Linked DNA regions of Fodinibius salicampi. The protein of the gene in region 1 binds, or shares a complex with, the protein of each later gene. Links are inferred from orthologs where the notes say so. Each region holds a gene or a part of one and is shown in the gene's direction. Other genes may lie near its edges.

The links. Proteins that work in one complex are often made in the same cells at the same time.
Region 2: the proteins of xseB (region 1) and xseA are in contact, whole or in part, in a cryo-EM structure (PDB 8TXR), measured with the Escherichia coli proteins. The link is inferred for Fodinibius salicampi from one-to-one orthologs.

Annotation. Positions count from the first base shown.
Region 1 is NZ_BAABRS010000005.1:74,144-78,494, forward strand. What follows is about bases 1,484-4,351. They hold xseB (exodeoxyribonuclease VII small subunit), read left to right. Parts: upstream 1,484-2,742; coding sequence 2,743-2,961; downstream 2,962-4,351. Other genes in these bases: ABEB05_RS15690 (DNA internalization-related competence protein ComEC/Rec2), read left to right, coding at 1,484-2,603; dxs (1-deoxy-D-xylulose-5-phosphate synthase), read left to right, coding at 2,967-4,351. Also shown: ABEB05_RS15685 (isoaspartyl peptidase/L-asparaginase family protein), read right to left, coding at 1-5; more of ABEB05_RS15690, read left to right, coding at 180-1,483. UniProt on the Escherichia coli protein: Bidirectionally degrades single-stranded DNA into large acid-insoluble oligonucleotides, which are then degraded further into small acid-soluble oligonucleotides.
Region 2 is NZ_BAABRS010000004.1:276,653-282,382, reverse strand. What follows is about bases 1,522-4,337. They hold xseA (exodeoxyribonuclease VII large subunit), read left to right. Parts: upstream 1,522-2,242; coding sequence 2,243-3,433; downstream 3,434-4,337. Other genes in these bases: ABEB05_RS14775 (DUF308 domain-containing protein), read left to right, coding at 3,811-4,293; ABEB05_RS14785 (dihydroorotase), read right to left, coding at 1,522-1,806. Also shown: ABEB05_RS14790 (GDSL-type esterase/lipase family protein), read right to left, coding at 1-372; more of ABEB05_RS14785, read right to left, coding at 511-1,521; tnpA (IS200/IS605 family transposase), read right to left, coding at 4,460-4,885; ABEB05_RS14765 (Mut7-C RNAse domain-containing protein), read left to right, coding at 5,507-5,730. UniProt on the Escherichia coli protein: Bidirectionally degrades single-stranded DNA into large acid-insoluble oligonucleotides, which are then degraded further into small acid-soluble oligonucleotides.

The DNA of each region.
Region 1 (4,351 bases):
CTCATAGCCACTTTATTTATTTAAAATTGATTGCATTAGCTATATGATAAGTACCGATCCTTTTATTTCAAAGTTTGATACCATAGCAGCATTCAATCCATAATATTTTTAAACATTTCAGTTCAAACACATTTTTAAAAAAAATTGTAAGGTTTTGCTCCTAAAATGGTCTTACCTATGTGAATAATAATCGAACATATCAATTTCCCTTCGCGCGGTATCCGGCAATCAGGCTGGCACTGTTTTTTATTAGTGGCATCCTCTTTGATTACCATCTTGATATCCCGCCGGTTATCTGGCTGATCCCTTTTTGCTGTTTCATTTCTATCTATCTGTTTTTCGAATATGTTCACAAAAGATCACTGCGGAGCTGGCTTCTTTATAGTGCCCTTTTTTGTTATCTCAGTTCTATCGTTTGTTTCGGTGGATTCTGGCACTCCCTTTTTAATTCACAGGATCCCCCCGCGAAAGCCACCATTCTGAACAGTTATACCTGGGAAGAACTATCATTCAAAGGTGAAATTAATCAGATAAAGAAAACCAGCAGTGGGAAATACCAAATTGATGTCAGTGTAGATACTACCCTCTTTCCCAACAACCTGGTCTGGACTGAAGACTATACGCTCCGAACCGTCTTAAATCCGAAAAACCTAAGGTTTTCGCCAAAGATAATTCCCGGAAACCGACTACACTTTTCGGCGGTTATTTATCCTTTGGAAGAACCACGCAATCCCCATGAATTCAATTATAAGGCCTATTTAGCTTCTATTGGGATATATCACCAAGCAGGACTTCAATCTATCCATACTATTAAAGAAGCAGAGGTGGCCTTAAGCTGGAATAAAGTAAGAAATGACGTTTTAAGTGCTATTGATCATAATTTTAGCCAGGAAACCGCTGATCTGGCCAAAGCCCTGCTTATCGGCTATAAAAATGAGCTTATCCAAGAAACCAAAATCGCCTTTTCAAGAGCAGGACTTTCACATATCATGGCCGTTTCAGGCTTACATGTCGGGTTTATCCTGGCTCCTTTCTGGATATTCATCCCCATATTCTGGAGTTTTCGCTACGGCAAACAAATAGGACTGTTACTTTTAATTGGACTACTGATATTCTACGCGGGACTTACCGGATTTTCCGCTTCGGTAAGCCGGGCTTCACTCACCGGTGGATTTCTGATGTACGGCCGTCTATTCCACAAGGTTCGGGATTCCAAAAATCTAACGGCAGTTGCAGCTCTTATTATTCTGCTCATCCATCCAAGTGATCTGTTCTCCATTGGATTCCAACTTTCATTCGGAGCAGTCTATATTATCCTGCTTACAGCTCCGGTTATCAACAAAACCCTGCCCGACTGGGTGCGTTTCCGATGGTATGGCACGCCCGTTATGGTGATCATCATTTCACTAATTGTACAACTTGGCCTTTTCCCCTTATTGACCTATTACTTTGGCGAATTCTCACTCGTGGGTCCCATTGCTAACGCTCTGTTTGTTCCCTTCCTTGGACTGGCCGTGCCTCTTGCATTCGTCTTCCTTGCCCTTTCTTTCATCTCGCCGGGCATTGCCCAGACACTAACCCTTCCTGTTGATTATTTTCTCTATGGACTTCATCAATTTGTTTTGACTACAACACAATGGGAATGGAGTTGGATACAAACGCAAACAGAGGGTATTATTATCTTTGCCCTATGGGCCTCCGTTATCTTTTTTATCGCGACATTACCCATTCCAAAGCTGCGGTGGAAGTTTCTAATTCTGTTCCTGAGTCTTCTATGTATTGAACAGGGAGAACATCTTGTACAAAAATTCAGACCCGCACCGCTTGAGCTCACCTTTTTTGATGTTGGTCAGGGTGATGCCGCGCTCCTGAAAACTCCCCAAAGCAATAAACATTATCTTATTGACACCGGCCGCTGGCAACCGGGATATAATAGCGCCAAATATATTATCATCCCTTACCTAAAATCTGAAGGTATCGATAAATTAGATGGGATCTTCTTGTCCCATCCCCATGCAGATCATATTGGTGGTATTGTAGAATTGCTCAATACAATACCTGTTGATACTATATATAATTCCGGTGCAAATTATGATTCCCAGCTTTTCTCAGACTATCAAAGAATTGCTAAACAAAAAAATATTCCTATTGTTTCCCTGAAACAGGGACAGATACTGATCCCTGATCCGGCATTACGGCTATTTGTTTATGCCCCATCGGAAGAAAACCTTGCCAATTCGAATGTAAACAACAGCTCGCTTATTTTTGAAATTCTCTACGGATCTACGGAATTCCTGTTTATGGGCGATGCCGAAAAAAGACAGGAGCAGCAGTTAACAACAGGATATCCGCAACTTGTTGATACTGATTTACTAAAAGTTGGACATCACGGGAGTAAGACGAGTTCTACAGCTTCTTTTTTAAAATCCATATCTGCAGAGATGGGAATCGTTTCATTAGCTGACCGTAACCGGTTTCGCCATCCACATCCCGAGGCAGTACAGCGACTACATTCAGAAACAGATACCCTTTATTTTACCAGTATTGACGGAGCTATTCGAATTATTTCTGACGGTAATTCCATTAAAAAGGGAAGAAAATAACTTATATTGTCTTATCTGATTGAATGAATACTCTATTATTGAGGTTGACAAGGTTATCCCGCTTAAAAAGAATTGGATTCCAACGACGAAAACTTTTTATTTAAAAGGTTTCTGATCAATAATTTGTTACCCATACTCTATGAGCAAAAAAGAACAATTTAGCTTTGAAGAGGCGCTGTCAAGGCTGGAAGTAATTGTTGAGAAATTAGAGGATGAATCTATTTCTCTTGATGAATCCATTGCGCTTTATGAAGAAGGTATTACTCTTTCAAAAAAATGTACAGAAACTCTGGAAGAGGCAGAACTCCGTATCCAACATGTAGCGGAAAACCATACAGATAAAAAAGAGAACGAATAGTTTTTATGGAATTTGAAGACATCACACCCGGACCTCTCCTCTCGGAAATTGATTCTCCGGATGATTTAAAAAAGCTCGATCCCGATCAACTGGTTGAGGTATGCGATGAACTCCGGGATTTTATTATCGACACTGTTTCCATCCACGGCGGACATTTTGGAGCGAGTCTCGGAGTAATAGAAATGACAGTGGCCCTACATTATGTGTACGACACTCCCAAGGATCTGGTATTGTGGGATGTCGGTCACCAGGCATACGGACACAAAATTCTTACAGGACGGCGTGAAAACTTCCATACCAATCGGAAATACGGTGGACTTTCCGGCTTCCCAAAACGTAGCGAAAGTGAATACGATACCTTTGGCGTTGGCCACTCGAGCACTTCTATTTCTGCTGCTTTGGGTATGGCTGTAGCCCGGGATTTGGATCAAAGTGATAAAAAGGTGGCAGCTGTTATTGGTGACGGGGCAATGACCGCTGGATTGGCTTTTGAGGCCCTCAACAATGCCGGGGCTATGAATTCGGATATTCTCGTTATTCTCAATGACAATAATATGTCTATTGATCCAAATGTCGGGGCCCTCAAAGAGTATTTGACAGAAATTACGACCAGCAAAACCTTCAATAAGCTGCGGGATGAAATTTACGATATGCTCGGCCACTTTAAATCGGCCGGCGAAAAAATGCGGAAGGTAGCTTCCAAGCTCGAAAAAGCCGTAACGGCTGCCATTACGCCCGGGGGGCTCTTCCAGGCGCTGGGCTTCAAGTATTATGGACCCGTGGACGGACATAATGTGGATACCATGCGCCGGTATCTGGAGGACTTAAAAGATATTCCGGGACCAAAACTATTGCATGCGGTTACGGTTAAAGGCAAGGGATTTGCCCCGGCTGAGCGTGAGCAAACCAAGTGGCATGCCCAGAGTAGTCCATTTGACAAAATTACCGGCAAACAACTGGATCCCGATACCAAACCTAAGCCTCCCAAGTATCAGCACGTTTTCGGAGAAGCGATAGTAGAGCTGGCGGATGAGAACGACCGTATTGTCGGTATCACCCCTGCCATGCCCAGCGGATCGAGCCTTTGGCCGATGATGAAAAAATATCCCGAACGGGCTTTTGATGTTGGTATTGCCGAACAGCACTCCATCACTTTTGCTGCCGGGCTTGCAGCCGAAGGGAAAAAAGCGTTTGCCGCTATTTACTCCACCTTTCTTCAGCGCGCTTATGATCAGGTTATTCACGATGTGGCGATCCAGAAATTACCGGTAGTCTTTTGTATCGACCGCGCCGGTCTCGTAGGTGCCGATGGTCCCACTCACCATGGCCTTTACGATATCTCATATCTGCGTAATGTACCCAACATGATCGTTTCCTCACCTATGAACGA
Region 2 (5,730 bases), on another replicon or contig:
TTCCGCTACTGACTTCTCGTTTGCAATATCATTATCCCCGGCATAAAAAACGACCAGGGCGGGGGCATATTTCCCAATGACTTCTTTATAGAAATATTGCACATCCGAAATCATAGAGCCGCCAAAGCCACGGTTGATCACCGGATAATCCGGGAACGCCTTATGTGTTTCCCAGAACCGGATGCTGGAGCTTCCCACAAACAGAATAGCCTCATCCGGGAAACTGTTTTTAGCATCCCAGTTTTCAAAGGCCTCAATCTCCTGGCGGAAGCGCTCCGGATCAAGTTCCCCATCCTGGGTTTGGGCCCATCCCATTGACGGGACTAAAAAAGCGAGTACAAGCAGGATTCTAAACAGGGTTTTAGCCGTCATAACAAAAATTAATATATAAGCTGTTTTGTTTTTTATTTCGGACCATGTAACAGTTTTAGAAGGCTTGTGAAGCTCAAGGTGTCATCCTGAAGTTAGTTCAGAATAACATAATAGAAGGTTTTGCAAAGCATCCTTATATCAAATCTCATTAACCACAAACTGTCCCTTATTGTAGATCGCCTCTGCCCGGCCGTTCATCTGCTGGTCCAGATAAGGAGAGTTCGCCGATTTTGACCGCACCTGTTGCTCGTCAAAGGTCCACTGCTCATCGATATTGAAAAGCGTCAGATTTGCTGTGGCTCCCTCCTTAATCTCAGGTACTGTCAGGTTTAAAATTTCACGGGGATTCTTAACAAACTTATCCAACAGCTCTTTCAATTCCAGCACGCCGGAATTCAACAACTGCCGCACACTTACACTCCAGGCCGTTTCCAGGCCGATGATGCCATTTGGTGCATAGATAAACTCCACTTCCTTCTCTTGAATAGCATGCGGTGCGTGATCGGTACAGATCGCATCAATGGTGCCGTCGGCCAGTCCCTCGATCATGGCATCCACATCTTCCTGTGTGCGCAGTGGCGGGTGCATCTTCACATTGGTATCAAAATCGCGGCGTTCAATCTCCTCATCAGTCAGGTCAAAGTGGTGGGGACACACCTCTGTTGTGACGTTAATGCCCTCGGCTTTGGCGCGGCGAACCAGGTCCACGGCCTTGGCCGTACTGATGTGTGCCACGTGAATATGTCCGCCGGTAAACTCCGCCAGCAAAATATCGCGGGCGATCATCGTCTCCTCCGCGATGCCCGGCGTACCGTCAATGCCCAGTCGTGCCGACACTCTTCCCTCGTGCATATGTCCCGGACGCGAAAGCTTCAGATCTTCTTCATGATTAATAACGGGCATCTCCAGCATGGAAGAATACTCCAGGGCCACCCGCATCAGCTGGGAATTATAGACCGGATCACCATCGTCACTAAAAGCCACGGCACCGCCCTCTTTCATATCGCCCATTTCGGCAATAGACTCTCCCTTTCGCTCCTTGGATACGCATCCGATCGGGTGCACTTCCACCGGCAGCTCGGCCGACTTCTTCTTAATATATTCCACCACATCGCGGGTATCGATAGCAGGATTGGTATTCGGCATGCAGGCTACCTCGGTAAATCCACCGAAAGCCGCAGCTTCACAGCCGGTTTCAATCGTTTCCTTATGTTCAAAGCCCGGTTCGCGCAGGTGCACATGCATATCCATCCAGCCGCCGGAGAGGTAATTGCCATCCGCATCGTGGACATCTTCCTGATCGTTACCTTCCAGTCCGGTTCCTATTTCGGTAATCTGGCCATCCGCAATGCGAATATCCACCGTTTCCGTGCCGTCGAAATCAGCGCCGACCGGCTTCACATTCCTGAGTAATAAATTAGGCGTGTAACTCATAAAAACTATCCGTTATTTTTGATGGTAAATATACAAAAGCCACAGATAAACACAGATTTTTTCATAACATACGACTTTAATAAATATTGGACTCTATCTATACCTCTTCTCCACTGCTTATTTCAAACCAAAATCGAGTCAAAAGCAATGATTCCTAACAGCTCGTTTTGGGTTCCGTTTTTGCGTCGTTCCAAAAATGGAACAAGGGGGAAAGTATAAGAATACCTCCTTACTAAAAGGGAAAGCCCTAATCAAAACAAAAGAAACACTCTTATCCAAGAGGCCAAAAACACACTTGGTATGATTCTGTATTTAAGTAGTTTCCTTCCTATTTTAGGTGAGAGGCTGGAATGGACCAAATAAACCGGTAAGAACCCGGGCCTTACACCCAAATTCTGAATACTGATCACTGTTAACTGTCAACTAAACACTGAAAATGTCACAATCGGATCTTTTTAGCACCTCTGCCCTCTCGGTCTCGGAACTTACCGAAGATATCAAAGCTGTACTGGAAGGCAACTTCCTGGATATCAAGGTGGAGGGAGAAGTCAGCAATGCCTCTACCAGCCGGGCAGGACACACCTACTTTACGCTCAAAGACGAAGACGCACAGCTCTCCTGCGTGATATGGAGTGGAATTAACCAGCGGCTGAATGTGGAACTGGCCGACGGGCAACAGATCATTGTCGGTGGCGATATCCAGGTCTATCCCCCGCATGGGAAATACCAGCTGATCGTGCGCTCTCTCGAGCAGGCTGGGAAAGGGGCTCTGCAGGAAGCCTTTGAGAAACTTAAAAAGCAGCTTAAAGAAGAGGGACTCTTTGAGGACACACACAAAAAAGCCCTGCCCAAGTTTCCCTTTGATATAGGTGTCATCACCTCTGCCACCGGGGCGGCCTTCCACGATATCCGCGACACCCTGGCCCGGCGCTGGCCCCTAGCTACAGTACACCTCCATCACGCCAGCGTTCAGGGCGTCAATGCGGCACCCCAGCTGGTCAAGGCCATCAACCATTTTTCTCAGGAACAGAAGGTAGATCTGCTTATTGTGGGACGCGGAGGCGGCTCGCTGGAAGATCTCTGGCCCTTTAATGAAGAAGCGGTGGCCCGCGCCCTATTCGACTGTAAGGTGCCGACCATCAGTGCGGTTGGACATGAGGTGGATTTCAGTATCTCCGATTTTGTGGCCGATGCCCGCGCCGCGACCCCTACCCAGGCAGCCATCATTGCCGCGCCCGATATCAATGAGGTGCGCATGTACACCGATGATCTTTCCAACCGTCTCCACCAGTCTGTTGAGGATCGTATCGCGAACCAAAAGGATCGGGTAAAACAGCTGATGCAATCCCATGCCCTGCAGGCTGTACAGCAGAAAGTCAGCCGCCTGAACGAACGCATCAGCGGATTGACCGACCGGCTGCACCACCGCCGGGAGATGCTGTTTATGCGTAAGAAAGAAAAGCTCAGCGACCTCCATCACCGGCTGGAAGTGCAGAATCCCAATGCCGCCCTGGAACAGGGTTACAGCCGCATCCGCCAGGATAATGAGTGGATCAAATCAGCAGAGGCTTTTGACAGCGAGAAATCCGCTACCATCGAATGGAAGGATGGGGAGGTTGAGGTTTAAAGTTGCAGGTTGAAGGTTAAATAGTTAGTTGCAGGGTGCTGGATGCCCGATTCCGGATGACAGATACCGGATGCTGGATCCCTGGCAAGTTTAAAACTTGTGCCAGTCAAATCGAGGCAGATAATTACAGGCGTTGGTTTCAGTATAATGCATCCGAAATAGACCACGGACGACCAATACCTGCTATCCAATTTCTGAAATCCGCTATCTGCTAACCAACCTCCGGTATCCTGTAACTTAAAACTTTCTACTCAATACTTAACACTTCATCACCCTTTTCAATCCACTCAACCTTTAATATCTCTTTTTATAATCCCCATACATCCCTTAGATTTACTTTAATACATGCATGCTTCATCAAAATAAATCCTGCGCTTATGTTTAACCAATACCGGATACAGCTTCAATATAAAACCCGACAACGCCAGATCCTCAATGCGCTCCTGGCATTGGCAACGGGCATATTAACCCTGATCTATCCAAACTTCCTATACCTCATTGCCGCAGGATATCTGATAGGATTAGGACTTTTATTCATGGCCTTTAGGATCCCGGCTACTCTTTCGGCGCTGCCCATTGTGGCGGGCGTTCTTATTTTCATCTTTCCGGAGCTTATCCCCGTAACCTTTGCCGCCTTTCTGGGGCTGTTTGGGTTTATCCTGCTATTTGGATTTCAGTTTGCGCTTGTTGGTGTACTCACGCTCATTATTGCCATACTTATTCTTATGAATCCCGATTCGGTGGCCTACCTGATTGCCACCTTCCTGCTGCTGTATTCCGTTTCAAATCTTATCCGCTTTTATCAAAACCCCAAAAAAGGAAGCGGCGACTCAGAAAAGGGTCCGGTGAGTATTCAGTAGCTCTGACTATTGCGGGCGTAATTAACCTTCAATTGTCCTTTCTTAATTTTGATTTTCGATCTATCTATAGCGCGGGAATTAATTCCCGCGCTAGTCATTTGAATGACTAGTTACTTTTTTGTCAAGTCCCACTTGTTCACTTCATCCTGCATTCTAGATGCTCTATCTATTTTCTTTTTCCATAGAATTCAAACCTTTCAAGCTCTTCTTCTAGTTTCCAATGCTGCTGGTGCTTTTCCTGATTTATAATATATTGGCGAATATCAGCCAGATTATTCGTACTTACAGAAATTGCCCCATATCCAACCTGCCAAGAAAAAGGAACCTCTAGATATTGCTTTTTATTAATCCATCTGGATGAGTTTCCCTTTATTTGTTTCACAAAATCTGACACTTTTTGATCGGGCAACAACCTGATAAGGCAGTGTACATGATCTTCAATTCCATTAATCATATCTGCAACCAAGCCCTTTTGACAGGCATTTTCTTTCATATATTTAAATAAGCTGATTCGAAAATGTTTATGCAGCAATGGCATGCGACTTTTTGTTGTCCATATTAGATGTATCCAAATTGATGAATAGCTTTTCATACGATAAAGGTATTATTAATAGTTAAACAAATCTGATATACCATACATAGCGCGGGAATTAATTCCCGCGCTAGTTAGAATCATTCTGAATGCCTAAGCGATTCATATTAATCTTTTCAGTTTAAAGTAAGTTCAAATTCTACGGAGATCCTTACAAATAAATTCCACTTAATAAGCTTATCCCTCCCGTCGGCCTTGAAAAGTCAGGCATTCAATTGATATCACAGGGCAAAAATCAAATCCATCCGACCTTGAAAAAGAAGTATTCCGGGTGGCGGGGGCGTAGCGGAGGAATAAGAAAAAAATATGCCTGAACCCGACAACCGTCGGTTGAGTTTATATTTTTCCCGGAGCTTAAGCAACCGCCGAATGCTTCTTTTTCTCAGTCGGTGGTTTTTTGGGTTCGTTTTTGTCCACACAAAAAGGAACAAGACATCAAAATAAAAGAGGATAGATTAGGTTATTTAAAAGACAGTATACGTGGCAAGCGACCCTATCTGCAAAAAAAACAGGACAGATACCCCACTTAAAAAATGCCCGACTTTCCGTATCATTACCATTACCGTATTGATCAAATAAGATGATATAACACGCTACCAAACCCGTAAATCTTGCATCCCAATGATTACCGTTAGCCTCCGCTTTTATGGAGATCTGAATGACCTGCTTACCATCAGTACCGGGCAGAATCAAACAACTTTTGAAAGGCAGCTACCCGGACCAACCTCCGTCAAGGACCTGATCGAGGGATGCGGTGTACCCCATACCGAGGTTGATGTCATCCTCGTTGACAGCAAGGCGGTTGACTTTTCCTATCTGATCGCAGATGGAAATCGCATCAGCAT